DNA from 4 places in the Metabacillus rhizosphaerae genome. Region 2 is predicted to be linked to each of the others. Evidence: riboswitches for the same ligand, from Rfam matches in the RefSeq annotation. Region 2 holds a riboswitch; each other region holds the start of a gene.
What was found. Region 2 has a riboswitch for cobalamin ahead of WCV66_RS15440 (cob(I)yrinic acid a,c-diamide adenosyltransferase). Riboswitches for the same ligand answer to the same signal wherever they lie in the genome.

Region 1 (7,572 bases), 2.5 Mb from region 2:
TCTGATCAAGGCGCTTGCGCTTTTCTTAACAATTAAGAAAGTATAAAATTTTGTACGGTGGATAAGCGCACGACATCCAGCTCCAGCGCCTAGCCCCTCGAGGTCATAAGCTAATTTAGAATTGAAGGCAAAGGACGCCTTCTATTCTAAATCATCTTATGCTTGTCGGGGCTGATCAAGGCGCTTGCGCTTTTGTTCGTTAACTAGCACATGAATCGCAGTCTTCAATTTCACTAGAGGTTGAGCGTACGTAATAAGTTGTTTTCAACCCTTCACTCCATGCAGTCATATGCAGGTCTAATAAGTCTTTGGCTTTAATGTTGTTTTGTACATAAAAATTGAAGGAGATAGACTGATCGATATGACGTTGTCTTGCAGCATTTTGCTTTATGCTCCATAGCTGGTCAATAAAATAAGCTGATTTATAAAACCAGGTTGTTGTTGCATTTAAATCAGGAACTGTAACAGGAATTTTATAGTCTTTCTTTTCTTCTGAATAAACCTTTTGGAAAATTGGATCAATGCTAGCAGTACTTCCTGCGATAATCGATGTCGATGCATTTGGTGCAACTGCCATTAAGTATCCATTGCGAATTCCGAACTTTTTTACATTCTCTTGTAATAAGTCCCAATCGAATATGCTTTCCTTTGATTGATAGCCTCTTTTTTTGAAGTACGAACCAGTTTCCCATTCTGAACCTGCAAAAACGGAATAAGAGCCTTTTTCCTTTGAAAGCTCCATGCTTGCTCTAATTGTAAGATAGGATATTTTCTCATATAGCTCGTCAGCGAACTTAACAGCTTCTTCATGCTCCCACTTTATTTGTTTAAGAGCTAATAAATGATGCCATCCGAATGTACCTAGACCGATTGCGCGATATTTTTCATTTGTTAGCTTTGCTTGCAGAACCGGAATCGTATTTAAATCAATGACATTGTCTAGCATCCTTACTTGGATAGGGATGAGTCTTTCTAAAACATCATCTGTAACAGCCTTTGCAAGATTAATAGAGGAGAGGTTACAAACGACAAAATCACCAGGTGTTTTAACGGTAATTATTTTTCCGTCCTCTGTATAATGCTCCTCAACAGTTGTAGCGCTTTGATTTTGAGTGATTTCTGTACAAAGATTGCTGCAGTAAATCATTCCTTTGTGAGAATTAGCATTCTGTCTGTTCACTTCATCACGATAGAACATATATGGTGTACCTGCTTCTAATTGGCTGATCATAATACGTTTCATTATCTCAATAGCTGGAATCTTTTCTTTAGAAAGTTGTTCGTTATCGACACATTCCCAGTACTTTTGACGGAAGCTACCATTCCCTTTTTCTTCGTCGTAAAAGTCCTCAATGCTATATCCCATTACTTTTCGAACTTCATGTGGATCAAATAAATACCAATCCCCGCGGGCTTCAACCTGCTCCATGAATATATCTGGAATACAAACACCTGTGAATAAGTCATGGGTACGCATTCGTTCATCACCATTATTAAGTTTAGAATCTAGGAATGAGTAGATATCTTTATGCCAGACATCTAAATAAACAGCGATTGCACCTTTTCGCTGTCCTAGTTGGTCTACGCTAACTGCTGTGTTGTTAAGCATTTTCATCCAAGGAATGATTCCAGATGAAACACCTTTAAAACCTTTTATATCACTTCCGCGGCTCCTGACTTTTCCTAGGTATGCACCAATCCCACCACCTGATTTTGAAAGATTAGCAATATCGGTATTACTATCAAATATTCCTTGTAAGCTATCATCAATCGTATCAATAAAACAACTAGATAATTGCCCTATAGGTTTTCCGGCATTTGATAATGTTGGAGTGGCTACAGTCATATAAAGATTACTCATGGCCCAATAGGCTTGTTTAACAAGTTCTAGGCGTCTTTCTTTATGCTCCTCGGCCATTAGTGTCATTGCGATAATTAAGAACCTTTCTTGTGGAAGCTCTAAGGTTTGTTTTGTAAAATCACGTGTTAAGTAGCGATCTGCTAAGGTTCGAAGCCCAATATATGTGAATAACTGATCCTTTTCAGGTTGGATAAATGAGCCAACTTGTTCAATTTCTTCTTTTGTATAAAGATCAAGCAGCTTAGAGTGGTAAAGACCCTTTGAAACTAATATCTCAATTAGATTATTGAAACTACCATATTTTTGATTTTTGTCATATCCACGGTTAGCTGCTGCTTCCTTGTAGAGTTTTGTTAAATAAATTTGAGCGCAAAAGTAAGTCCATTCTGGCTCTTGTTCATTAATATTAGATAATCCCTCTAAAATAAGTAAATTTGTGAGCTGTTCAGTCGTATAGGAATCTCTCTGGAGAAGGGTGTTATTGATCCTGTTAAGATAATTATCTATATATAGTGAAGGGAATTGTTGATGGATACTGCTAATAAATGTAGTAAGTTTTGTTGCGTTAAATGATTCTTCATTTAAGCTATCAATAATGATAGGTGTAGTTGTTGTCGTACTCATGTTAATTCCTCCATAATCTTTTGGTAAATAAAAAAACCGCTCGAGAATGAGCGGATAAAACGACAGTTAAGAAGGGCAGGAATTTAGTTAAGCCCATAATTACTTACTATCGTTTCATCTTCTCAGTCCCCGAAGAAATTGAAACTTTAGCAAGCTTTAGGTAGGTCTCCTGACTTGTGCTCGTCCTACTACGAGGCCTTCCCATACATGATAATGTACAGTGGCTATCTCAGTTCGTCACACTTACAGTTGCGGGGACAGTTCTGGATTTACACCAGATTCCCTTTTCAGCCTTATAGGCGCCTATCGCTTGCAAAGATACAATATATAGTTTTTACGTTTGTGATTCTGTCAATATGTAGTTAATTGTTCTATTTACATAATAAGGCACACTTGCAAATTAATCAACCAATACTTTCTAATTGTCGAAATTTATCTACTTCGATAGAATTTTGGAAGAAAAAAATAAGATCTGACTTACTAGGTCAGATCCGTTAAGAAGTGGTTTTTACTTTACTAAAAAATCCAAAAAGAATCGAAAAGAAAGGTGATAGATACAAAAAGAAAGCAAAAGGTAAAAAGGCGATTACTGGAACACCAAGTGTTTGAGCAAAGAAAGCACCACTTACGCCCCATGGGATCAGTGGATTTATCAAAGTTCCAGCATCTTCAAGTGTTCGTGACAAGTATTTACGCTCAAGCTTCATTTTGTCATATATGCCTTTAAAAGATTGGCCTGGAATGAGAATTGATAAGTACTGTTCACCTGTTAATAAATTCACCCCGAACGAAGATGCAGCTGTTGATAGAATCAGCTGACCTTTTGTTTTAACGCGCTCTATCAATCCATTTAAGAGGGTCGGAATGATGTTTAACATATCGAGTAATCCGCCAAAAGCAAAAGCAATCAGGATGAGTGAAATCGACCACATCATTGATTGAAGTCCACCACGGTTCATCATATTGACAACCTGCGCATTTTCAATTGTGAAAGTTGTACCGTTTTGTAAAACATGAAGGAATTCGCTTAATTTTACTCCTTGAAATCCTACAGCTGTTATCCCTGCTGTAATAATTCCAACGATTAATGCTGGTACGACTGGTACCTTTCGAATGGCTAAAATTATAACTAATACTGGTGAAAGCAGTGTAAGACTACTTATTTGGACATGGGTTTCAATTATATTTATCATGTTTGTCATTTCAGACAGTGATGCTGAATGGATAGGAGTGATTCTCCCAATTATGAAAAAAATTAAAGTTGTAATAAGAATGCTAGGAATAGTTGTTTTGGTCATATGTCTAATATGTGTGAAAAGCTCAACAGATGAAACACCTGATGCAAAATTTGTTGTATCAGACATTGGAGACATCTTATCACCAAAGCAAGCACCGCAAATGATAGCACCTGCTACCCATGGGGCAGGTATGCCAATAGCGATTCCAGCACCCATAAGAGCTACGCCAACAGTACTAACTGTAGTAAATGAGCTTCCAACAAGGCTTGAGATAACCATACAAGAAAATAATGAAGTAATAAGTAAGTAGTTCGGATTAATTACTGTTAGGGCATATACCATTACTGTAGGTATCGTTCCGCTACTCATCCATGCACCAATTAAGATTCCAATTAATGCGAGCACAATTATTGGTTGAATTCCGCTCTGAATACCTTTAATCATTCCTGTTTCTAACTCTTTCCATGTATAACGTTTTATTAACCCAAGAGAAGCCACAACAACTAAACAATTAAGTAAGGCAAGATGTGGTTCTGTCTTTAATACAAATAGACTGGTAAAGATGATGGCCAAAATAAGAAATAAAATTGAAACTGCTTCTTTAAACTGAAAAGTCTTTTTATCACTAATCATATACTTGCTCCTTTATGGCTTAAACGCTTTTATGCTTTTTTGCACAAAAGTACACCACAAAATATTATATCAATCTAATAATATATGTCAATCATTAAAGGTTCTTAATGTTAATGTGTGCTGTTTGATCATTGATTATATGGGGTTTTTGATGTATTGTTTTGAATTTCCACACTTCACTAACAAAAAGTAGGAAGAGAGCTATTTTTTTGAAATAGTAGTTGGGGATTGATTCTGCTAAATAAAAAAAGATAGACATCATAAGTGTCTACCTCATATATAATCATTTAGCAATTAATACAGGAATGTTAGAACGATGTGAAACCTTTTCACTAACACTACCAAATAATAAACGTTTTAATCCACTAATATCACGACTGCCAACAACGATTAAATCAGCATTATGTTCAGTTGCAAATGAAACAATTGCTTCGGAAGGTTCACCGTAGGTAACATTTACATTTCCTTTAATATTATGATGATCCAATATTCGTCTTGCTTCACTTTCCAAAGCCTGTGTTTCCTTACTATGCTCTTCTGTGTCTTTATGTTCGGTTGGCACTGGCATAATTGGATAGTGCCTCATGTCATTTGTTTGGTAACTGCTATTTGTTCCTGGAAAAACCATGTTATCTTCAATAGAATCTCCATTGAAGATCCCTTTTTTATGAATATGAACAACTGAAATTTCTGAATGTAACTGCTTACTTATATGAATTCCTAGCTCAAGAGCATCTTTACTATCTTCAGTTCCATCAAAAGCTACTACTAAATGTTGAAATTCTTTCATTTCGATCATCCTTTCAAAAGCTTTGATGTTATTTCAATACCCTTTTTAAAAAAATGTAATCGTTCGTAACCTTTCTATATGCAATTTATTATTAGAATATCAAATTAAGTAAAAACCCTATGACCACAATAGCACCCACAACCATAAATATCGTTCTCAGCATGTCACATGCACCTCCTAGATGTTTTATTCGGAATCTAATGCAATTAAAGCTTTATTTTCATGGCAGGCTGTAAAACTTGCTGACGTTGTTTTATAGCAGTTGAAGAACAAATTTCTTCGAGATCATTTACGATTATATGTGGTAGAGGCCCATCTATAATGACATTTAAAGCTTGTCCATTTTTTACAGTTAATAAATAGGTAATTAAAGACGGGAATTTAGAAGCATCAATAACATTTTTACCTTTTGAAAGAAAATATATTTTTCCTGAATAAGATTTTGCCAATTGAGTCATTTTTAATATTTGATCAATTCTTAATTGTCTTTTCATACGTAGGTTTATTTTCATTAATTTATTCATATATACCTCCAAAGTGTAAATGTTAGTATTATTTGTTAATGATTAAATACCTCTGTGACTTGAAATGAAAACACAAAGAAGCGAAAATGGTTATATAGTCCCTATGTTATTTATTACCTATTACTTAAAAAAATTGAATCAATGTTAAAAAGCGTTCATCTTTTTTCTAAATGAAGATATAGTAAAAGTAGTGAATGAGAAAGGAAGTTGAAGATGGAAAAAGTAAAGTACATTAGTATGATTACTGCAATCTTCACTCAGATTACTGGTATTATTTTTTTATTTATAAACATAAAAGTTGCATTTGGACTGTTTTATGTTTATTTCTTCTCTTTGCTTTTGTTGCTCTTTGTGTTTATAAAAACTAGAATGGATGAGAAAAAGGAGGATGATAAAAATGATTATCGTGACTACTGAATCAGTACCAGGTAAAGAAACAAAGGAATTCAAAGGGTTTGTAAAAGGAAGTACAGTTCAATCAAAACATATTGGAAAAGACATTATGGCTGGATTAAAAACAATTGTTGGAGGTGAGCTAAAAGAATACACTGAAATGATGGATGAAGCGAGACAAAAAGCGATTGGAAGGATGGTAGAGGATGCAAAGGCAAAAGGTGCTAATGCAGTTGTATGTATGAGATTAGAATCCTCTGCTGTCATGCAAAATGCTTCTGAAATTATTGCCTATGGAACCGCAGTATTGATCGAGGAATAATACTTATCCTAAGCATAAAAATTTATAAAAGTAAAAAGCTGACATTTCGTCAGCCTTCTAGGGAATTCTATAAATTATAGCTTCTTCTTTGCTTGCTCCAAATAATACAATTGCGGAAAGCGTATATGAACAACATATTCATGGAATAGAGTATAGCTGATAAAACCAACGAGCTTCCAATCTACTGCATCAAACATAAACGATCAGCCCCTTTATTGTGTGAAACGAACATGATGAAAAATTTAAGTGCTTAGTAAAGGGAACATTACATGTACGTTTTTATAATATATGGTCAGATAGACTTGTTTGATACATGTAAATTGCCTTGAGTTTTAAATCAGGGACTGGTATTTATCCTTGTGCTTTTCTAAAAAGTAAAGAGGCTGACACAAAGTGCCAACCTCTTTAGCCAATTTATTAAATTGTTATTGTTGAGAAAAACCGCTCATAGATTGTTGAGCCATAGATACTAAACGTTTAGTGATTTCTCCACCTACAGAACCGTTAGCTCTTGAAGTTGTTTCTCCACCTAGGTTTACACCAAATTCTGAAGCGATTTCATATTTCATTTGATCAATCGCTTGTGATGCTCCTGGTACTAAAAGTTGATTAGACGAATTGCTGTTTGAACTGTTTTGTGCCATCTGTCATTCATCTCCTCATAAAAGTTGTATTGGTTGGGTTAGTTGGAATTGCACCAAACATTATGAAGACCTTATTGGTTTCATTGCCTCACTTGGCGTAACCCATTCATGAAAAATTGTTGCTTGCGCTTGCGTTGTTGCTTGATGTTACTAAGTATTATGGATAATTCTTTCGTTAATATTCAAAGAAAAGGTGGTAATTTTTTCTTAATTACTTGCTTCAAGAACTGTAGTTTGAAACAAAGGATGTCTTGTTTTGAATGCAAAGTGATCACATCATCTATTATCTCAAGGCTGCCCAATGTATTCCGCATTTCTTACATAAAATAATGATGTTTAGAGATTCTAAAAATATGTAGTTAATAAAGGGGATGGGTCGATGGAATTGTGTCCTTTATGTAATGGATTGGAGACGCGAATTATCCAATGTCCTAATTGCCAGAGGATCATGGAGGATAGAGGGAAGATCACTGATTATCTTGATGATTATAGTGCATATATGGATATTGATATAATGAAGCTGTTTGATGGAAATGCAAACTC
Region 2 (7,572 bases):
CTGCTTGAATTCCTTGTGATCTGCCAATCTCTTTTCCATCAAGAGTAATATAGGAATTCAACGCCATATTTTGCGATTTAAATGGGGCAGTTCGAAAGCCATCCTGAGCAAAAATTCTACACAATGCTGTAACTAGTATACTTTTACCAGCATCTGAGTGTGTGCCCTGAATCATGATAGGAATTGCTTTACCGTGAGCCATGTTTCTTCATCTCCACACATTTTTCAATAAAGTTTTCCACTAGCTCTGGACAGGATGCAAAATGAATATGGGTATAGCCAGCGATTAGATTCTTTGTTAAATAGCCCTCTTCACCTTCACCAAATACCCCTTTTGTATGGTATGCATTTCGTCTTGCATTACTAGAATAGTAGGAAGAATAATGGTACTCATGTCCCCGAGCGGTGTGCTTCTGTGTAAGCAGAAAATTTCCCGGTAGACCTGTAATCTCCCGATAACCAATTGCAGCTAACTTGTCACCCATTTTTATTTTTCCAGGAATAACCCCGACCATAGGATATTGTTTGTCTTCAATCGTTTCGATTGATTCTGCTAAATACATAAAGCCACCACATTCAGCTAACGTAGGTAGTCCTTGCTCGATCCTTTTTTTAATCGATTGATTGGCTGCACTTTGCTCTGAAAGCTCTTTCGCAAATTGCTCTGGAAAGCCGCCTCCTATATAAAGTCCGTCTGCCTCTTCAGGGATCGTCTCACCTTTTAATGGTGAAAAATAAAGACATTCAGCACCATAGGCTTCAAGTAATTCAAGGTTTTCTTGATAATAAAAACTAAAGGCTCTATCCTTCGCAATTGCTAGCTTGACCCCTTTTGATGAGCGTTGTTTGAAAATTGAATCCGTTACATTACTCTCTAAAGGCTTTCTCATACTAAGTTGTAACAATTTATTTACATCGATTGTTTGTTCAACTAATTCACCTAACTTTAAAAATAGCTCATTCAAATCACCACGCTCTACTGAAGGCACAAGACCAAGATGTCTTTGGGGCATCTTTACGCTAGAATCATTTAATAAGTAGCCACAAACTGGAACACCACATTCCTGTTCAACAGCTTCTTTTATTATTTTGTAATGGCCAATACTTCCGACCTTGTTTGCAATAACGCCAACAATATTTACATGTGGTTCAAATAATTGATACCCTTTAACAATAGCTGCAGCACTTCTAGCCATCTTACTGCAGTCAACAACTAATAATGTAGGACAATCTAGCAACATACTAATCTCAGCTGTCGAGCCTTGATTTGAGTCAGCTGATTTACCATCATAAAATCCCATTACACCTTCGATAATTGAAATGTCAGCACCATTACTACCCTGTATAAATACTTCTTTCAACACATCTTTAGAAAACATCCAACTGTCTACATTACGAGATGGCCGTTCCGTAACCGCGGTATGAAAGCTTGTGTCTATGTAATCTGGACCACATTTAAAGCCTTGAACATTGAGACCTCTTTTTTTTAGTGCAGCCATTAAACCGATTGTAAACGTAGTTTTGCCAACTCCACTTGATACTCCTGCAATAACTAAACGTTGTGACATAGCTCTCCCTCCTATTCGAAAATTAGAATTCGATTCCTTTTACTGCTGGTATACCTTCGTCATAATAATGCTTTTCTACATCTACGACTGAAACTAGGTCTGCCAATTCTTTTATTTCTTCCTTTGCATTCCTACCTGTAATGACAAGATGAACATGTGGTGGCTTCGTTTGAATAAGCTCTTTTACCTCATTGATTGGGAGAACGTCATCAATTGGAAATGAATCGATCGCAAGTGCGTTATTTAGTTCATCTAAAATTACTACATCATATTTTCCAGACATAACGGTCTCTTTTGCAATCCTCCATGCTGACTCTAATGCATTTCTATGAACCTCTGGAGTTTTTGTCCATGTAAAACCCTCACCCAGCTGAATCATTTCAACTCCTAACTTTTCTAGCGATACTTTTTCTCCATACGATCTTCCTTTTGATTTTATAAATTGTAAAATCTTTACTGACATTCCCTGACCAACTGCTCGTACTGTAAGACCGATTGCGGCTGTTGTTTTACCTTTACCATTGCCTGTGAAAATGAGTGTTAATCCTTTTTGTTTTTCTTCCACCTGATATTCCCCCTACCAATTTATTGAACAAAAAAACGCCTATCCAATACGGAAAGGCGAGAGTTTAAAAGAATAGTAGTTAATTCGAGTGTCCTCTAATTAATTTCTCCTCTTATTCTTTCAATTCCCTTTTCCTCGAAGGTTACTTGATTTGGACAAATAGGCAGGTCTCCTGGCTTACACATCATTGCTTTTACAACCCCCTTCCCATAACATGTGTTACAGTGGGTTTAGGTTGTTTCACTCCGTGATTACAGTGGCGGGACCGCGTTGGATTTACACCAACTTCCCTATTATTCTTACCATAGTTAGATGTTATTTTTAACAATGGTAAGAACCTATTTGCTACTATTCGTTTTATTGAGTCTACGTAATTATAAGAGAATTGATAATGATTGTAAACGGACACCGGTCAAACTCTTGTGTAGGTATCCTCTTAAGTACTTTATCTCATCTCTTTTTATTAGGTGCAAAGTTAAGTAAATAATTAGTGATGACAAAAATCCTTTTATCTAGATTTGAGTGAATATATGCGAGAAGGAAGTTTTTTGTTTTCCTTACTGATCTGTACGTATTTTTCCTTTTTCCGTAACAGCAAACTTTCGTGTCATCGACTTAATATTTTCTACCTTGCGAAAACGCAGAGCTGACCAATCCTCGTCGATAGCTATTTGTCGAACAGGCTCGTAGCCTTCATTGGTAAGCGTTTTAGTTACACTTTCACGACTGCAATCTGACCCTTTGTAAAGTTTTGATGATTTCTTAGGATAGCAAAGCCAAAAGAGAGCATCTTCTTTTACATAGGCTTCAGCGCTACGAGCAAAAGTTTGCAACTCCACAATAGATGTACCGAAAACTTGTACAAAATCATATCCTTCATCCTCAGCATTAATATGTATTTCACCTTCAAACCCAGTCATAACCTCTTCATATGCTTTTGGTGCATTTATAATTAATATATGTTGTCCTTGGTCTTTAAATTGTAGCTTCTTAATAACCGGATGAATATCTGACATTTTTATTTCATTCCTTTCTTTTGCTCTTACAAATCTGAATCAATATAATCTCCCTATTTATATCATTACATAATTCTTTAATCAACATTAAGAAAACAAAAATATAAGAGAGTCAAAAGACTCTCTTATGATTTCTATATTTCACTTTTTCTCAACAGCATGTCCACCAAATTCATTTCGTAATGCTGCTACAACTTTTCCAGTAAATGTATCATTCTCCAAGGATCGATAACGCATTAAGAGTGACAGGGCGATTACAGGAGTAGCTGCTTGTAAATCTAATGCAGTTTCAACTGTCCATTTCCCTTCACCTGATGAGTGCATGACTCCTTTAATATCTTCCAATTTTCCATCTTTTGAAAATGCACTTTCAGTTAACTCCATAAGCCATGAACGGATAACTGAACCGTTACTCCAAACTCTAGCTACTTTTTCATAGTCATATTCAAATTCACTCTTTTCTAAAACTTCAAATCCTTCACCGATCGCTGCCATCATGCCATATTCAATTCCATTATGAACCATTTTCAAAAAGTGACCACTACCAGATTTCCCAGTATATAAATAGCCTTTTTCAACTGCGGTATCTCGGAAAATTGGTTCTACAATCCTCCAAGCCTCTGGATCTCCACCTACCATATAATTTGCACCATTACGAGCACCTTCCATGCCACCTGATGTACCTGCATCAAGAAAGCTTACCCCAATTTTTTTGAATTCTTCAGAACGGCGAATTGATTCTTTATAATGTGAATTACCAGCCTCAATGACAATATCTCCGGCTGTTAAGAATGGGGTCACATCGTTAATTAATGAATCTACAACTGAATGTGGGACCATAATCCACAATACTCTTGGCTTTTCCAACGATTGAACAAGTTCTTTTAAACTTAAAGTACCTTTGGCACCATACTCTTTAATTTCCTCGATCGCACTTGAATTTATATCGAACGCAACAACTTCGTGATTGTGGTCAAGAAGATTCTTGCTAATGTTTAATCCCATTTTCCCTAGACCAATGACTCCTACCTTCACATTCTCTACCTCCTAGCAAAGTTATTCGAATTTAATCACACTAAAAATGTTACAAAAAAGTTGTTCCTTTTAATCATTAGCTTTCTTGAGGAGCAACCTTTGATGATTCAAGAGATTTTTTGTCTAACCACCAGCCAAATCCATCCTCTTCAAGTAATCGATGAGAAGCATCCGGTCCATAGGATCCTGATGGGTAAATATGAAGAGGAACAAGATTTTCTTCAAATGCTTCTAGAATAGGTTGAACCCATTTCCAAGATAGTTCAACCTCCTTCCAATGAGCAAAGAAAGTAGCGTCTCCTTCAAAAGCATCTAATAGTAAGAGCTCATAAGCTTTTGGAACATCGTCTTGGTCAGCTGAAAATTCGATGTTTATTGGCTCGATTTTTCCATCCTTTAATGGATTTTTACTATTTAATTGTAAAGATACTCCTTCGTTTGGGTTAATCCCGATGATTAATAAGTTTGGTGTTGGGTCCTCGTTTTGATTAACATATAACTCTTTTAAAGGATTTTTGAATTCAATGACTATACGTGTGGACTTCTTCTTCATTCGTTTGCCGGTTCGAATATAAAATGGTACTCCCTGCCAAAAAGGGTCATCTATCCACAATCGAACGGCAACAAATGTATCATTTTTAGAAGATGGTGTAATTCCAGGTTCTTCTATATACCCGATAACTGATTTTCCATCAATTTCACCTGAACCATATTGACCTCGAATAACATCTGAACGAACATTTTCTTTTTTCAATGGACGAACAGATTCAATGATTTTCTTTTTTTCATTTCGAATATCTTCTGCAGTAATTCGTTTTGGTAAATGCATGCTTGTCATCATTAACAATTGCATCATATGGTTTTGAAACATATCGCGAATTGCGCCAGCTTTATCATAATAGCTTGCTCTTTTTTCGACTCCAACTGTTTCACTTGCAGTAATTTGAATATTGGCAATGTGTTGATTGTTCCACAGAGTTTGAAATATCGGATTTGCAAATTCTAATGCCTCCAAGTTTTGCACCATCGGTTTACCTAGATAATGATCTATCCGATAAATTTCCTCTTCTTGAAAGGTAGTGCTCAATTTCTCGTTTAATTCTTGAGCTGATTTTAAGTCATGTCCAAATGGTTTTTCAATAATAAGACGTTTCCATCCTCTAGTCGATCCCAACCCACTTTTTTTAATGTTCAAGGCAATGACATCAAAAAATGTTGGAGCAACAGACATATAAAACATCCGATTCTCAGGAATATTCAATTCCTCTTCACGTAGTTGAATAAGATTAAGTAATTTTTTATACTCACCTTCATTTGTCACATCTAATTTACAATAACGAATGGATGGAAGAAAATCTTTTAATTTCGAATAATCATTTGATCCACCTTCAGAAAATGTATGTACAGATTGTTCAACATTCTCGTGAAACTCCTCATCTGATAATTCAGTTAAACTTACTCCAATGAAAGAAAATGAAGGAGGCAATTTCTGATCAACATATAGACTGTATAGTGCGGGGATAATTTTTCGTTTAGCTAAATCCCCTGTTGCTCCAAATAAGACAAAGGTCATAGCATCCATTTAGATTCCTCCAGTTGTCGAGATCAGATTCTTTCCTTTTTATTTTAATGTGTCCAATCGAGCGTTTATTATTTTCAACATCTACCACAACATTGGGAAATCAACTTGGAATGAATATAATAGGAATGCAGAACATAATGATGTTGAATAAACCTAAAAATTCAATTAACTATAATATAGTTATGTAAACTAATTAATGATAACTCTCGATATAACTCGAAAAACTCATAAAAAAAGAGCCCAATCACAAATGATTTATTTACAATCATCTAAGCGTTAGGCTCTTCTTGATTTATTTCCACCACATTTTAAATGTAATATTAGTAGAGCTTTTAGTTAACTTGATTTCATTTAAATATTATTAACTAGACTTTAACCATTTAAAAAATCCAATCGATCCTTTTCCTTCACATGTTGAACATGCAATGACACCCTCACCAGAACATGAATCACACTTGTGATTACCGAAATCAAAACCTTCTCCAGAACAGTTCTGACAGTTTATTAATCTACTACCATCACAGCTTTTACACGTCATGTGGTTCCCTCCTGCTTCTTCTAATTAAGGAGCAGTATTTAACTAAAAAGTGTAGTTTCAGATCTGAATTCTTTTGGATTTATGCTCCCATATAAGTATATTTATCCCTAAGGCATCTTATGATTTTACCAAGTTACAAACAAATTATATATTTATTACAATTGATACTCCCACACCTAAAGGAATGGACTTTCTCTTTCGGAGTTCTGTAATATGACATAAAAAACACAAAAAATCGATAACGGTGTCTAAACCTGCGCTTCCCTGGGAAATTAAATCTAATTGTTATTGTTTAATCGTTAAATAATCCAGAGCATTTTTAGCCTGTTTTTTTGCAATTTCAACAGTTTCTGCTGTAGATAAGGTAACTGCAATTCTACGACCAACTTTTGTTACAGGTTTTCCAAATACTCGCACCTGCGTATTTGTTACAGCTAGAGCTTGTTCTAATCCTTCGACTCGATATTCATTCATTTCTTCGATTGCTTTTAATGGGCGACTTGCGCCAGGTGTTACAAGCGTTATCTCAGGAATTGGAAAGCCCAATATAGCTCGAATATGGAGAGCAAACTCAGATAAATTTTGTGTCACTAGAGTAACTAATCCTGTATCATGCGGACGTGGGGAGACTTCGCTAAAATAAACCTTATCTTGAGCAAGGAATAGCTCTACACCAAATAATCCATAACCACCTAGCTCATCTGTAATCACCTGAGCAATTTTTTTTGCCTCTTGAATTTGTCCCTCAGTCATTTGATGTGGCTGCCAAGATTCAATATAATCTCCATCTTTTTGGATATGACCAATTGGTGCACAAAACTTTGTTCCATTAACCGCACGAACGGTTAACAGTGTGATTTCCGAATCAAATCGAATGAATTCTTCGATAATGACTCTTCCGTTTTGCACTCTTCCACCCTCCATTGCTATTTCCCAACATTTCTCAATCTCTTCTTTCGAGTGGCAAACACTTTGTCCTTTGCCTGATGAACTCATAAGTGGCTTAATTACGCACGGAAAACCAATGTTTCTTGTAGCTTGTTCAAATTCTTCATATGTATCAGCAAATTCATATTTTGCTGTTGGTAACTGTAATGTTTCTGCAGCAAGTCTTCTAATCCCCTCACGATCCATCGTTAGTTTTGCCGCTCGTGCAGTGGGGATCACTTGAAAGCCTTCTTCTTCTAATTTGATAAGTTCAGAAGTTGCAATTGCTTCAATTTCTGGAACAATTAAGTCAGGTTTTTCCTTTTCAACAATATCCCTTA
Region 3 (7,572 bases), 710 kb from region 2:
AAAAAGCTTAGCTAATTTTAGCTAAGCTCTCATAGATACTATAATCCAAGTGAAATATATTTTATTTCTAAGTATTCTTCAATGCCATGATGGCCACCCTCACGACCTATTCCACTTTGCTTGAAGCCCCCAAATGGAGCTTGAGGTGTTGAAGGAAGTCCATCGTTTAAGCCGATTATTCCATATTCAAGGGCTTCTGTTACTTTTATTCCCCTAGAGATATTTTCTGTAAACACATATGCTGCCAAACCAAAGATAGAGTTGTTCGCTCGTTTGATCACTTCTTCTTCTGTTTTGAATGTGGTAATAGGAGCAACTGGTCCAAATGTTTCATCTTTCATACACAACATATGATCATTTATATTGGAAAGAATTGTAGGTTCTATAAATAAACCTGCTTTTCTTGTACCACCAAGTTCGACTTTGGCCCCATTTGATACTGCATCCTCGATGTGTAGAATTACTTTTTCAACCGCAGCTTGATCAATAAGTGGTCCAATATCGATCCCTTCATCAAGTCCATTGCCTATTGTTAATTCGTTTACTTTTGGAACTAGTTTTTCAATAAAAGCTTGGTAAATTGATTCGTGTACATAAATGCGATTTGCGCAAATACAAGTTTGCCCTGCATTTCGATATTTTGCTGCGATCACGCCATCAACTGCTTTATCTATATTTGCATCCTCTAATATTATGAAAGGTGCATGCCCACCTAATTCTAATGATAGCTTTTTAACAGTTTGTGCTGATTGCTGCATCAAGAGCTTTCCAACTTCTGTTGATCCGGTAAACGTTAATTTTCGTACTCTGTCATCCTGGAGCCAGACCTCACCAATTTCCTTAGCACTCCCTGTGACAACATTAATTACACCCTTAGGAATTCCTGCCTCTTCTGCTAACTTTGCTAATTTTAATGCTGTAATCGGCGTTTGTTCTGCAGGTTTAATCACAACTGTACATCCAGCTGCTAGTGCAGGGGCTACCTTCCTTGTAATCATTGCAGCAGGAAAATTCCATGGGGTGATAACTGCGACTACTCCAACTGGTTGCTTTTGCACAAAAAGACGTTTATTTCGTTGAGTAGCAGGGATTGTTTCGCCATATATCCGCTTTGCTTCTTCTGCATACCATGATAAAAATCCATTTGCATAGTTAACTTCACCAATCGCTTCTTTTAATGGCTTTCCTTGCTCCATCGTCATTGTTTTCGCTAAATCTATTAATTGTTCTTTGATTAAATCATGCCATTTGTGAATTAGGTCTGCACGTTCATAGGCAGAATATGCTGACCAACTATTATAGGCATTATTTGCCGCTTCAACAGCCTGCGCAGCTTCCACTCTTCCTCCATTTGGAACAGTCGCAAAAAAATCGTTTGTAGCCGGATTCATAACCTCGATCGTTGGTAAATCTTCCCCTCTCCACTCTCCGTTAATATACATTTGATAATGTTCCATTATGTACCTCCTTTAGCTTTTTTCCTTATAAGTGATACTTATTAATTTTTTCTGAATTTTATCTTGTTGATCAAAGAAAAATAACTTCATAGTTCATAGAAATCTATGTAATCCATTATTTTCATGGATTACATAGATTTCTCAGTGAAACTGTTAATGTAAGCTTAAATCATAATAAAGCATTAATACAAGACAAAACTAATAAGCACAATATTTAAAACTAATGTTACATAATACTAAAGTATTGTTTTTCTAGACAAAAAAGCACTACATACCAAAACAGTAGTAGTGCCTTCCCTCTTTCTTCTATCTAATTAAGTCTTTTTATCATTCTAAAATACTTATTTTAACAGTCTCAACAGTATGAAGTTTTTCTCGATAATTGAGAGCCGCATCAACCATTACCTTTAATGCTGCAATCGTTTCAGCTTCCCCTCTTGTTTTCAAGCCACAGTCCGGGTTGACCCAAAAAGCATGGTAATCCAATACTTCAAGTGCACGTTTAATATTTTGTGATAATTCGTCAATTGTTGGAACACGTGGACTATGAATATCATAAACACCTAAACCAATTCCTTTATTGTAATGATGTTGTTCAAAGGAAGCGATTAATTCACCGTGACTTCTAGATGTCTCAATTGAGATTACATCTGCATCAAGTTCATCGATTGCATGAATAATATCATCAAAATTCGAGTAACACATATGTGTATGAATTTGTGTATTATCTTCCACAGATGATGTAGCTAATTTGAATGCATAAACTGCTGCGTTTAAGTAGTTTTCTGTTTTTTCTTCTTTTAATGGTAACCCTTCACGTAAAGCAGCTTCATCTACTTGAATCATCTTAATTCCACTTGCCTCAAGTGCTTTAACTTCCGCGCGAATCGCTAAGGCTACATGATTTAACACGTCAGTACGGCTAATATCATCACGGACAAATGACCAATTTATGATCGTTACCGGTCCAGTTAGCATTCCTTTCACTGGTTTTTTTGTTAGAGATTGGGCATATACGGTTTCCTTAACGGTCATGTTTTCTATTGCATAAACATCACCAAAAATAACAGGAGGCTTAACACAACGGGAGCCATACGATTGAACCCAACCAAATTTCGTTATCGCGACACCTTCTAGTTTTTCTCCAAAAAACTCAACCATATCTGTACGCTCAAACTCACCATGAACAAGAACATCTAATCCAAGCTCTTCTTGAATATCAATCCATTTCTTTATCTCACTTTGAATATATTGCTCATATTTCGCAGCAGATAGCTCACCTTTTCTCCATTTCAATCGTTGTTTACGTACTTCCTTTGTTTGAGGGAAGCTACCAATTGTTGTAGTAGGAAGGATTGGTAATTGAAATTGTTCTGCTTGTAATTCCTTACGAATTTTCGAATCAATCCGTGATGAAGAGTCATGTTTCCTATTTTTCATCGCGTCATGAACTATTTGAACATTACGATGTGCAGAATTTTTCAACGAATGAACTGCTTGATCATAGCTTTCTAGTTCAGCAATACCTAATTCATCGTTAACAAACTTTGTTAGGTAGACAATTTCTTCAAGCTTTTCATCAGCAAATGCTAATGCATCTTTTATTTGCGTGTCTAATTGTTGCTCACTTTTTACCGTTACTGGAACATGAAGCAAACTACACGATGGCTGAACAATAAGTTGATTTTCATCAACGAAGCTAGTTAATTCTTTCAATAGAGAAGCTTTTTCAGTTAAGCTTGATTTCCAAATATTACGGCCGTCAACGACACCTGCAAAAAGCACCTTGTCATTTGGAAAACCATATTTTTTTATATTTTCAAAATTCACACCTTCATCGTGGACAAAATCAAGACCAATACCTTGTACTGGTAGTTGAGTTATCTCTTCATAAAATTCAATGCTTTCAAAATAGGTTTGAAGGATGAACTTTACATCTGGAACTCCACCTTGGAAAGCTGTATATACTTCTTTAAGCTCATTAATTATCTCTTTCTCTACATTCTTAACCAAGATTGGTTCATCAATCTGAATCCATTCTGCTCCAGCTTCTTTTAGTTGTTTAAATACTTCTATATATAAGGTTATTAGTGAATTTAATAACTCAGCTCTTTCTTGCTCATCAAATCCTTTAGATAAAGAAAGTAATGTGATTGGACCAAGGATAACCGGTTTACCATGTATTCCTAACTTATTCTTAGCTTCCAAATACAAGTTAAGTAAACGATTTTCTAATAAAGTAGGCTTTGCGTCCTTTAACTCTGGCACGATATAATGGTAATTTGTATTAAACCACTTCGTCATTTCTGACGCAATTTTCCCGCTGCTTCCTCTAGCAATCTCGAAATAGGTTTTAAGGGAAATCTTTTTTTCACCGGTTTTAAAGCGCTCAGGTATAAGTCCAAACATTGCAGCCGTATCTAACACTTGATCATAATAACTAAAATCACCAATAGGAATAAGATCAATTCCTTTTTCTTTCTGTTTTCTAAGATGTGATAAGCGAATTTGTTCCATTTCGCTATAAAACTGTTCCTCAGATATTTCGTTTGACCAAAATAATTCTAAAATCTTTTTCCACTCACGATTCTCACCAATTCTTGGATAACCGATATTTGAACTTTTTATACTCATTTTATTAACTCCTTCTATGTAGTTTATTTTTCAAATAAAAAAGCCTCTCTAATGGATTAATAGAGAGACGATTGATAGACATAGTTAACTAGAGTTGAAATGAATAAAAGGGTTCAACATATGACCACCACTCCTCCCTATTTCGCGTAGGTAATAAGTGCACACAATAGGCAGGTCTCCTGACTTAGGTTCCTCACTTCATATCCCTTCCCATTTCATGCTTGAAACAGTGGATTGCGATATGAAGCTCCCCATAACAGTGGCGCGACCGTGTCGGATTTACACCGAACTTCCCTTTTAAGTTAAAAGTCTTTATTATCTTTTAACACCCATTGACTGAACATTATTAAATTTTAAAATATATTTAAAACATGTGACTTAGATTATATCATTTTTCGTTATTTAGCAAGTTTTTTTTCTAAATATCGTTTCTTACTATGCTAGGTTGTATATAATTACACTCTTGTTTACATAACATTATTATGTAATTAAATTGATTTCCATCACGATTCATACTAACCAGAATCTCTCTACAAATTTCATTTAAAAATCGAATAACATGTAACATCTTGTTGGTTTCTGCGCTTTCCCGAGAAATAACTAGGAAGATATGGCCCATACAAATAGGCATGAGCCGTGACAGTCCGCTAAAACCCACATAAACTTATAAGGATTTCAACCATATAAAAAAAGGAGCGTTTCCTTCATGAACCCATACGGATACGGATATTATCATGAGTTTATCCCACAGCAACCTAATTTTTATAGTCCAAATGACTATCCTCCATTCGTTCAACATCAGGAACAATTTGAGGATACTAGACAACCAGCTCTTGAAAGAAGAGTAGCTGCACTAGAACGACAAAATGAACGACAAACACGGGAATTGGCAAGACTTAACAACGAATTAAAAAGACAAAACGAAGAGCACAAAAGATTAAACCAGGAATTCAATCGATTAAATCGCGAATTCAACCGAGTAAACCAGCAAGTAACACAAGTTAATGATAGAGTTGAACAACATACTCGTAGATTAAACCGTTTAAACCAACGACTCCGTGCAGTAGAAAATAAATTAGATATACCATTTACACCAGGTGAAGGCGGTTTTTAATTAATTCGTTCTTTATGAATAAAAACAAGGATGATAAAAGAATTATATCCTCCTATCATCCTTGTTTTTGACATTTATTTTCTTATAAGCGAAGACATATTAATAATATTACTTACTATACAACCTATAAAAGCACTTCTAATAATATCAAACGGATAATGAGCCCCCGTCCATATTCGTGAAACACCAATTAGTACTGATAACCCCAACATAATGCAGCCTACAATTTTGTTGGAAAGATAGATCATCGTTGAAACAGAAAAGGCCAGCAAAGTGTGTTTACTTGTAAAAGTTGAATCAAGTTTTGAAGGAATTAAAAGATTGGCTTTACGGGTTATAAACGGTCTTGGTCTAAATTTATATTGCTTTATTAGAACATTAATACATAAGTTAATCATGAGCGAAATCAATGAACGATAAAATACTTTCCTTTTTTGACCTTTTCGTAGCCACAGTAAAAATAAAACAAATCCGAAAATATAGCGCATCTGATTTGAGGCAAAGATCATGATATTATCTAAGAAAGTATTTTTTCCTGCTAAGTCATTTATCCATTTAAATAGCCTCTGATCCATAAAAATAACTCCTAATTTTTTTGTCGACATTATTATTCTCTAATCATCATGGAGTATGTAAAAAATGAAAATTAGATAGAAAATAAAAATATTTCTATTGCACATAATAGTTATGATCACCAAGGAGAGGAGGTACAAAAATGACAAACCGCAATGATAACCGCGAACGAAAAAACAAATACCCCAATAACAAAAAGCAGGATACAGAATTCTCGAAGGATATAAATATTAGAAGTGAAAAAACGAAGCAGGATTTACAAAAGTAAAAAAGAGAGTGGATTTCAACTAAAGACGGTTGAAGTCCTCTCTCTTCTCATTTCCCAAGATATTATCGAGTCCTTTTAGACCGCGAAGAAGTACTTGTTTTACTCTTTCTCCTACTGTCATTTGTTCTATTTCTAGATGGAGCTTCAGATGCTCTGCCTGCTTTGTCTTTTCCGATTGGACGGCGTGCCTTTTTTATTTGTGAGTTTCGTTCCTGCTCATAATCATCACGATCAGGAATACTTATCCCTTTTATCACTTGCTTTTCTAGTGTTTGACCAATCCCTTTTTCTATCATACGTAAGAAATCAATGTCCTTGGGAGCAACTAATGTAAAGGCAACACCATCTCCACCTGCTCGTCCTGTACGGCCAATCCGATGAACATAGCTTTCAACATCATGTGGAATATCATAGTTAAATACATGTGTTACACCTTCTACATCTAATCCCCTTGCAGCGACATCTGTAGCAACCAAAAATTGAATTTTCGCTTCACGAAATCGCTTCATCGCTTTTTCACGCTTTGCTTGAGTTAAATCACCGTGGAGTTCGTCAGATTCATAGCCATTGGCGATAAGAGCTTCTTGAAGCTTTTTCGCTCGAATTTTTGTTCGACAAAAGATAATTCCCAAAAAAGGACGATGCTCTTCTAATAAATGTAACAATGTCCCCTGCTTTCGACGATCCGTTGTTTCAATAACAATTTGTCTGATCTCATCAACAGTTATTCTTTTCGCTTTTACTTGAATGCTTTCTGGTTCCTGCATGTATTTTTTAGCGAGAGACCGAATTTCATTTGGCATTGTAGCTGAAAAAAGCATCGTTTGACGTGTTGAAAGTGTCTCATAGATAATGTCATCTACCTCTGGAAGAAAGCCCATATGTAACATTTGATCAGCTTCATCTAATACAAGCATCTCAACAGTTGATAGATCAATTGTTTTACGTCGAATATGATCCAACAATCGACCTGGGGTTGCCACAACAATATGCTGTGCACCTTTTAACTTTTTCAACTGGTGCTCAACATCCTGTCCCCCGTAAACAGCAAGTACATTGATATCTTCTAGGTTCTCAATCATTTTTTTTATTTCTTTTGATATTTGCTGTGCTAGTTCACGTGTTGGTGTTAATATCAAAGACTGTATATCAGACTTACTACTATCAATCTTTTCTAAAATTGGAAGAACAAAAGCTAATGTTTTACCAGTTCCAGTTTGCGCTTGGGCAATAACATCCTTTCCCGCTAATATAGAAGGAATTGTTTTTTCTTGGATAGGTGTAGGTGTAACAAGTCCTAATGATTTTAATGTATGGTTAATTTCTTTTCGAATTCCTAGTTGTAAAAAGTCAGGCAAGGTAATCACGTCTCTTTTCTTAAATTAATGCTTTTATTGTTATTTTATCTTGGATATACTCGTTGACATCAATCTTCAATTCATAAGTAGCTAAACGGGCGCTTGCACATTTGATCGAATAAAGGCTTATTTACTATAGCATATTGAATAGTATTTTACAGTGAGAAT
Region 4 (7,572 bases), 1.6 Mb from region 2:
AAGCTCTAATTCAAAAGCAAACTCAAACTCTAATTCAACATCAAGCTCAAAAAAATCTACAAGCAGCAATAAAACTGTTGCTTCAACACCTGTAAATCCAAATGGTACTGTTAACGACTTGATTCGCGCAGGTTATAAATATATTGGTAACTCTGTCTATGTATTTGGTGGCGGTAGATCTTCTTCCGATATAGCAAATGGAAGATTTGACTGTTCAGGTTTTGTAAATTGGGCCTTTTCAACAGTTGGAGTTAGCTTAGGTGGTAATACGGATTCATTAAAGCACGCAGGAACTCAAGTTTCAAGAAGTAATATGCAACCTGGAGATCTTGTTTTCTTTAATACTTATAAAACAGATGGCCATGTTGGTATTTATGTTGGCGGTGGTAAATTCATCGGTTCTCAAAGTTCAACTGGTGTAGCAATCGCTAATATGAGTAGTGGTTATTGGGCAGAGAAATTTAATGGACGTGTTGTGCGCGTGAATTTATAAGTTTTGATTAGAGCTGGCATAAATGAGTCAGCTCTTTTTTGTCTTAATTTTTTAATTCCCATTTAAATAGCTTGCTAAACATAGAATATAAATATTTCGCGCATGTAATTTTAATTAGATCAGGAAGGAGGTAAGATTAGGCATTATTGTCTACTCCTAAAGAGAATGATAGCAAGGTTACTATGTCTTTAATCTAAAGTGGTGCTTGCAAAAGAGCAAATATTATTATAAAATTTAAATCGTAATGATTACTGTTTGTGATGTTACCACAAGATATTTAATTACGACCAATTACACATAATTAAAGATAGCAGTTGTGCGTAATAAATAGGTAGGAAAAATATAGACTTTAAATCGTAATAATAACGATCTAGAAAGAAGGGTTCAAATGAGAAAAAAGAAAATACCAGTAACAGTCTTAAGTGGTTATTTAGGATCTGGAAAAACAACTTTATTAAATCATATTTTAGCTAACAGAGAAAATAAGCGAGTTGCAGTAATTGTAAATGATATGAGCGAGGTAAATATTGATGCCTCATTAATTAAACAGGGTGGTTTTTCTCAGACAGAGGAAAAGCTAGTCGAGCTACAAAATGGTTGTATTTGTTGTACATTGCGCGAAGATTTAATTTTTGAAGTTGAGAAGCTTGTAAAGCAAGGAGATATTGACTATCTTGTCATTGAATCAACAGGTATTTCAGAGCCTGTTCCAGTAGCACAAACATTTACATATGTGGATGAAGAGCTCGGGATCAATCTATCAGAGCTATGTAAATTAGATGCAATGATTACGGTAGTAGATGCAAACCGCTTTTGGTACGATTTTGCTTCTGGAGAGACACTTTTGGATCGAAAGCTAGCAACTGATGAAACAGATACGAGAGAAGTCGTGGATCTGTTAATCGATCAAATAGAATTTGCAAATATCATTGTTTTGAATAAAACAGATTTAGTCCATAGGGAAGATGTTGAAGAATTAAAGAGAGTTATTAAAAAATTAAATCCTGAGGCGAAAGTGGTAGAAAGTGTGTTTTCTAAGGTCGACCTTAACGAAATATTAAATACACACCTGTTTAATTTTGAGAAAGCAAGTCAAGCTGCCGGATGGATACAAGAGCTTATGACAGAACATACGCCAGAAACAGAAGAGTTCGGCATTTCTTCATTCGTATACAAGCGTAAACGACCATTCCACCCTGAAAGATTGATGGCTTGGCTTGAGGATTGGCCAGTTGATGTTGTCCGTGCCAAAGGATTCTTTTGGTTAGCCTCTCGAAATGATATGACTGGATTACTTTCTCAGGCAGGACCCTCTATTATTATACAAGGAGCAGGAGCGTGGATCGCAACTTATTCTCAGCAGGAACAACAACAAGTTCTCATAGAGGAACCTGAACTATTAGAAAAGTGGGATGATAAATATGGTGATCGTATGACAGAGCTCGTTATGATTGGTATTGATATGAATCGTGTTGAAGTTGAGGAATCACTAGATCATTGCTTATTAACGGATGAAGAAATGAATCAAGATTGGTCAACGTTTATTGACCCAATACCTTCATTTACCGTTGCTATTTAGATTCGTAAGAAAATCAAACTAAATTTTTATTAGGAGGAAATAAAATGAGAATAAATATAATATTAGCGTGTACTGAAACCGGGGATCGAAATTATATAACAACAAAAAATAAACGAAATAATCCAGATCGAATTGAAAGAAAGAAGTACTGCCCACGATTAAAAAAACATACATTGCATCGAGAAACAAAATAATTAGTCAGGAAAGGTACTCCAGGGGTTTGGTCCTGGGAGTGCCTTTTTTAAATTGAGAAAGAGACGAATATTGACACCCTTTTTATACTAGACTATTATTAAGTAATCTTAAATGTAACTAAATACGATAAAAATAGGTTGATAGATCTAGTAAGTCTATCATGAAAAGGGAAGACCGGTGAACAATCCGGCGCGGTCCCGCCACTGTAAATGGGAGATCTTTGCATTATGCCACTATTCATATTGGGAAGGTTGTAAAAGAGTGTTGATCATGAGCCAGGAGACCTGCCTGTTTTTTTAAATCACCAAAACTTACGAGGATAGGGATGGTGTTTGAGCACAGGTATACATATGTACTTTACTATTTTTTACCCTGTGACAAGCACACATCTCTGTATAGTGATGTGTTTTTTTATTTTTCAGGTACACAGAATCCTACTTTGGATAAGCGCGCAAGGTATCGTAACTCTCGTGCTTTTATTCTTATAGAAAGAAAACATAATTAGGGGGCTTTTTACTTTGAACAAACGAAATTTGTCAAACCGAGGTATAGCTTTATTTTCTATTACCTTATTAGTTCTTTTTCAAGTTTTATCATTTTTCCCACAGCATGTTGATGCAGCAGTATTAACAAATGGTGCAACAATTTCAGCAGTAGATCAGGCTGGGAATAAGATATTGCCTATGACTGCAGTAGAGATTGAAGAAGGTGAAACAGCTTTTGATATATTAAAAGAACAAACAGAGAAACAGGATGTTGCTCTAGACTATGGTGAAGATCCTAATTTTGGAGTATTTATCAATAATATTGGGTCTATTCCTCTTGAAGGTGATCAATATTGGGGCTTTATGATTAATGGTGAAGGAGCACAGGTTGGAGCATCAAGTTATGTTGTAGAAAAGGGAGATAGCCTACTTTTTAAAGTGATTAGTTATCCAGCCGAAACAGTTGATATAACAGTTTCTGCGGTCGAAAAAAATAAAAATGTAGTATTCAGAGAAACGGTATCAGTTGTGAATGGATCAAGTGCATACGATGCTATAAAACTAGCTGGTAAAACGGCAGAAGTTAGTGTAGATACATCCGTTGATTCTGAATTTTTTGCCTATGTAAATAACATCGGCAAGGTTGAATTAGGTGACTATGATTACTGGAGCACATACTTAAATGACGAATACATGCAAGAAGGGATTACTTCTACTATTGTTAAAAATGGGGACCATTTAAAGCTTGTTGTAGAATCATGGGGACCTCCACCGGATGAAACTGGTGATGATGGTGAAGATGAGCAACCTGTAACAGATGGTGAAACACCAGAAGATGATACTGGGACAGAAGAACCAAAACCAGATCAAACTCCAGTCACGCTAGAACAAGTAAGAACTGCTGTTCAATCAACGAAACAATATTTATCAAAGAAAGCTATAAATGACGATTTTACTGCAATAGCTCTTGAAGTTGCTGGAGGAGATGTACCTCAAGAATATATTGATAGATTAAAAGAGGATATCATAGAAAAAGAAGGCATTTATCGAAATGTAACAGATTATGAGCGGTTTGTAATTGGATTAACGGCAGCTGGAATTGATCCTACGAACTTCGCAGGATACAATCTAGTTGAAAAAATTCACTCGAATGAGCGGATGATAAAACAAGGTAATAATGGTGTAATCTATGCACTGCTAGCATATGATAGTGGAAACTATGAAATACCAAGTGATGCAAAATGGACAAGAGAAAAACTTGTAAACTATTTACTTGATCAACAGCTTAATAAGGGCGGCTGGTCCCTATTTGGTACATCTCCTAGTGTGGACATTACTGGAATGGCGCTTGCAGCATTAGCACCATACAAAGAACAGGAGAATGTACAAGCTGCTATCAATAAAGCAGTCGAATGGTTCTCTAGTGTCCAAGATAGCAATGGTGGGTTTAGTGATGATACAAATGGTGGTGACGCTAGTGAAACAACTGCACAGGTCATCATTGGTTTAGCATCTGTTGGTGTGGATCCAACCGATGAGAGATTCACCAAGCAAGCAGGAGACCTGGTTGTTGCGAGCCTTGATTCAGGAGCTTCAACAGGCGTTAATCTTATTCAGCATCTTCTTACATTTAAGCAGTCAGACGGTGGTTTTGCTCATCTAAGCGGTGGTGATACTAACACGATGGCGAGTACTCAAGCTCTGTTAGCGTTAACTGCATATGATTATCTCTTAACAGATAAAGGTTCGATTTATCGATTTAGTAAACCAGAAGTAGTCGTAGATTCTGATGAAATCGTTGATAATGAAGTAACGCCAACACCAGAAAAAACAGCTGAAATTGAGGAATCGTTGAACGAAGTAAAACAACCAGAAACAAAATCAGAAGCTACTACAGTAGTAAATAAAAAGGAAAGTGCTCAAGAAATAGTAAAAGGGCAACCTCTTCCAAACACAGCTACCCCACTATTTAATTTATTAGCAGCGGGTGGTACTTTACTAGTGATTGGTTCGACAGTTCTTGTTTATTCAAATAGACGTCAAACAAATAAAGTCTAAAGCGCAAAAAAATGCCCTCTCCAAATTGGAGGGGCGTTTTCCTGTTGTTTAGGAAACTATAAAATTCTTGTACTGTGGATAAGCGCTTGGCATCCAGCTCCAGCGCCCAGCGACTAGTGGACTTCCCTCATCTCTGTACGATAAGTCAACATCGAATCGCTATCGCTCTTCGTGTTACCTTTATCTACTACGGCTCAGTCCAGTCCATACGTCGCTAAACGGGCGCTTGCGCTTTTGGTGTTGCATTCTTAGAATTAAATTAATAAATGATTGGAGGTACTTATAATGCGGATGTATAAAGTGATAATTATTGCTATTTTATCAGTTATTTTAATTTTATCAGGTTGTGAAAAAGATGAAGTGGTACCAATTGCTGAAGAAAAAACAACAAATGTAGAGCAAACTACTTCAGAAGCTCAGGTTGAGCAAAAGGAAGAAACCACAACTATAGAGGTACAAGCGGAACAATCAAAACAAGAACAACAGGAATCTACTGAGAGCACATCAACCACAAATGATTCGAGTGATGATTCAGATACAGTAGTAACAACGAAAGAGGAACCAAAGGAACCGACCAAGGAATCAACAGCTCAAAAGTCAACAACAGAATCTTCAACCAATCAAACAATTACAACGGAAAAAGAAGAAACAGTAACAAATAAGACGTCAATTACTACACAAAAAACGCAAACAATAGCTGAGAAAAAAACCATAACAAATGAACAAAGTTCTAATCAAACAGAGACAGAAAAAGAAAAAGAACAAACAGCTACACCACCAAAAAAGGAAGCACCAAAACAAACTGTTACCATTTCAATTGTGGGAGATCAACAAAAAGGGACAATTCTTTCATCAACAAAGGTAGAAATGGAAGAAGGGAATACGGTTTTAGATATTACAACAAAAATTCTTAAACAAAAAGGTATTCCTATCAGTGTTACTGGTGGCGGATCAGGGGCGTATGTAGAGGGAATCGCCAACCTATTTGAATTTGATCACGGGCCTTTAAGTGGTTGGACAGTCAAACGTAATGGCGCCAAATTAGACAGAAGCTCTGGTGCTGTTCAAGTGAAAAGTGGTGACTCTATTCAGTGGATCTACACTTCAGATTATGAAGAGGATGGTAAATAATGACGAGAGGAATCCATTCTTTTCATCCATTCGTTAGTTTAATTTATTATGTTGGAGCGACTGCACTGGTCATGCTTTATAAGCATCCGGTGTTTTTGCTTGTTGGAGCAATTTTGCTCATTTTATTTAATTTTCGGTTAGATAAAGGGAAGACCTTAAAAAGTTGGATGATTATGCTAACTTTCCTTGCTTTGTTTTTCTTGATCATTAATCCCCTAGTCAACCACCGCGGTACACATATTTTATTTTACTTGTACAGTAACCCTATTATGCTGGAAGCGATCATTCAAGGTGTGATCTCGGCATTATCAATTTTTACGATTATGATCTTATTCACTTCTTATAATCTTGTTATTACAGCTGATAAATTTTTATTCTTATTTTCGAGATGGCTGCCTCAATGGGCGTTATTAGCAATGCTTTCGATGAGATTTGTCCCTCTATTAAGAAGAAGGTTAAGGGAAATTGAAACAGTCCAAAAAGGAAAGGGACTCTCTGTAACTGAGGGAAAACTAAGAACTAGAGCTAAAAATGGAATTTTACTTGTACAAATTTTATTAACCTGGTCTCTTGAGGAGGCTATTCAAACAGCTGACTCAATGGCAGCACGGGGATATGGGGTTAAGAAAAGAAGCAAATACACACCATATAAAATGGTTTTAAGGGATTGGCTAGCCATTATTTATCTGCTAATTGTTGCTGCAATTGCTGTTGTAGGTTGGTGGTTAGGTGATGGAGTTTTAAGTGTTTATCCAGTATTAGAAACAATGTATATCCAAGGTAGAGAGTGGTTTTACTTGAGCATATTTATGGTGTTTATTGGTTCACCACTTATTATAGAGGCAAAGGAGGTTGTACTATGGCATTCTTGGAAGCGAAGCATATAAGCTTTACCTATCCTGAAGAAAAGCAATGTGTGCTTAAGGATGTTTCTTTTACAATCGAACAAGGTGAGTTTATTGTGCTTTGTGGCCCTTCTGGAAGTGGGAAATCAACGCTTTTAAGGTTAATGAAACGTGAAATTGCTCCACATGGGAAAAGAGTAGGTGAATTCTTCCTCAACAAGGAGTCGCTATCCACTGCACCACTTGAGCAAATGGCAAAAGAAGTGGGAATGGTTTTTCAGGATCCTGAAAATCAAATTGTTATGGATAAAGTGTTAGAAGAGCTTATATTTGGTATGGAAAATATGGGTGCGACGACTGAAGAAATGAGAAAACGTGTTGCAGAAATCGTTCACTTTTTTGGTTTAGAAGGATTACTTAATCGGAAGACACATGAGCTTTCTGGAGGACAAAAGCAGTTAGTGAATTTAGCTTCTGTGCTATTACTAGAGCCTAAATTGTTGTTGCTCGACGAACCGACGGCACAATTGGACCCGGTGGCAGCTAGAGAATTTATTAGTATGCTGAAGACGATGAATGAAGAATTTGGCATTACTGTCATTATTGCAGAGCATCGATTAGAGGAGCTATTTGCGATAGCAGATCGAACAATTGTCTTGGATAAGGGTGAGATTATTGCTTTTGATATTCCTAAACTGGTTATTCATAGTCTTAGTCAAGATCTAAATCATGCTATGTACAATTATTTACCTAGTGCTGCACGATTATATATTGAACACACTTCAA

Region 1: linked by a shared signal. The riboswitch ahead of WCV66_RS26760 (ribonucleoside-diphosphate reductase subunit alpha) and the one ahead of WCV66_RS15440 (cob(I)yrinic acid a,c-diamide adenosyltransferase) in region 2 are both predicted to bind cobalamin.
Region 3: linked by a shared signal. The riboswitch ahead of metE (5-methyltetrahydropteroyltriglutamate--homocysteine S-methyltransferase) and the one ahead of WCV66_RS15440 (cob(I)yrinic acid a,c-diamide adenosyltransferase) in region 2 are both predicted to bind cobalamin.
Region 4: linked by a shared signal. The riboswitch ahead of WCV66_RS07415 (DUF4430 domain-containing protein) and the one ahead of WCV66_RS15440 (cob(I)yrinic acid a,c-diamide adenosyltransferase) in region 2 are both predicted to bind cobalamin.

The regions. Positions count from the first base shown of each region.
Region 1 is NZ_CP147403.1:5,648,060-5,655,631, reverse strand. It holds gene WCV66_RS26760 (ribonucleoside-diphosphate reductase subunit alpha) at 200-2,485, opposite strand; cobalamin riboswitch at 2,627-2,807, opposite strand; gene nhaC (Na+/H+ antiporter NhaC) at 2,980-4,353, opposite strand; gene WCV66_RS26750 (universal stress protein) at 4,640-5,146, opposite strand; gene WCV66_RS26745 (hypothetical protein) at 5,353-5,670, opposite strand; gene WCV66_RS26740 (hypothetical protein) at 5,884-6,087, shown strand; gene WCV66_RS26735 (YbjQ family protein) at 6,068-6,385, shown strand; gene WCV66_RS26730 (hypothetical protein) at 6,460-6,582, opposite strand; gene WCV66_RS26725 (alpha/beta-type small acid-soluble spore protein) at 6,811-7,029, opposite strand; gene WCV66_RS26720 (hypothetical protein) at 7,409-7,572, shown strand, end outside.
Region 2 is NZ_CP147403.1:3,141,603-3,149,174, reverse strand. It holds gene WCV66_RS15450 (cobyric acid synthase) at 1-202, opposite strand, end outside; gene WCV66_RS15445 (cobyrinate a,c-diamide synthase) at 189-1,568, opposite strand; gene WCV66_RS15440 (cob(I)yrinic acid a,c-diamide adenosyltransferase) at 1,591-2,133, opposite strand; cobalamin riboswitch at 2,278-2,490, opposite strand; gene WCV66_RS15435 (DUF3052 domain-containing protein) at 2,691-3,149, opposite strand; gene gnd (phosphogluconate dehydrogenase (NAD(+)-dependent, decarboxylating)) at 3,291-4,184, opposite strand; gene zwf (glucose-6-phosphate dehydrogenase) at 4,261-5,766, opposite strand; gene WCV66_RS15420 (hypothetical protein) at 6,128-6,304, opposite strand; gene purT (phosphoribosylglycinamide formyltransferase 2) at 6,590-7,572, opposite strand, start outside.
Region 3 is NZ_CP147403.1:3,852,441-3,860,012, forward strand. It holds gene WCV66_RS18790 (NAD-dependent succinate-semialdehyde dehydrogenase) at 39-1,457, opposite strand; gene metE (5-methyltetrahydropteroyltriglutamate--homocysteine S-methyltransferase) at 1,785-4,091, opposite strand; cobalamin riboswitch at 4,243-4,439, opposite strand; gene WCV66_RS18800 (hypothetical protein) at 4,798-5,205, shown strand; gene WCV66_RS18805 (phosphatase PAP2 family protein) at 5,280-5,780, opposite strand; gene WCV66_RS18810 (hypothetical protein) at 5,921-6,046, shown strand; gene WCV66_RS18815 (DEAD/DEAH box helicase) at 6,109-7,404, opposite strand.
Region 4 is NZ_CP147403.1:1,548,806-1,556,377, forward strand. It holds gene WCV66_RS07400 (NlpC/P60 family protein) at 1-493, shown strand, start outside; gene WCV66_RS07405 (GTP-binding protein) at 882-2,072, shown strand; gene rpmG (50S ribosomal protein L33) at 2,117-2,266, shown strand; cobalamin riboswitch at 2,385-2,574, shown strand; gene WCV66_RS07415 (DUF4430 domain-containing protein) at 2,786-4,810, shown strand; gene WCV66_RS07420 (DUF4430 domain-containing protein) at 5,096-5,941, shown strand; gene WCV66_RS07425 (energy-coupling factor transporter transmembrane component T) at 5,941-6,828, shown strand; gene WCV66_RS07430 (energy-coupling factor transporter ATPase) at 6,801-7,572, shown strand, end outside.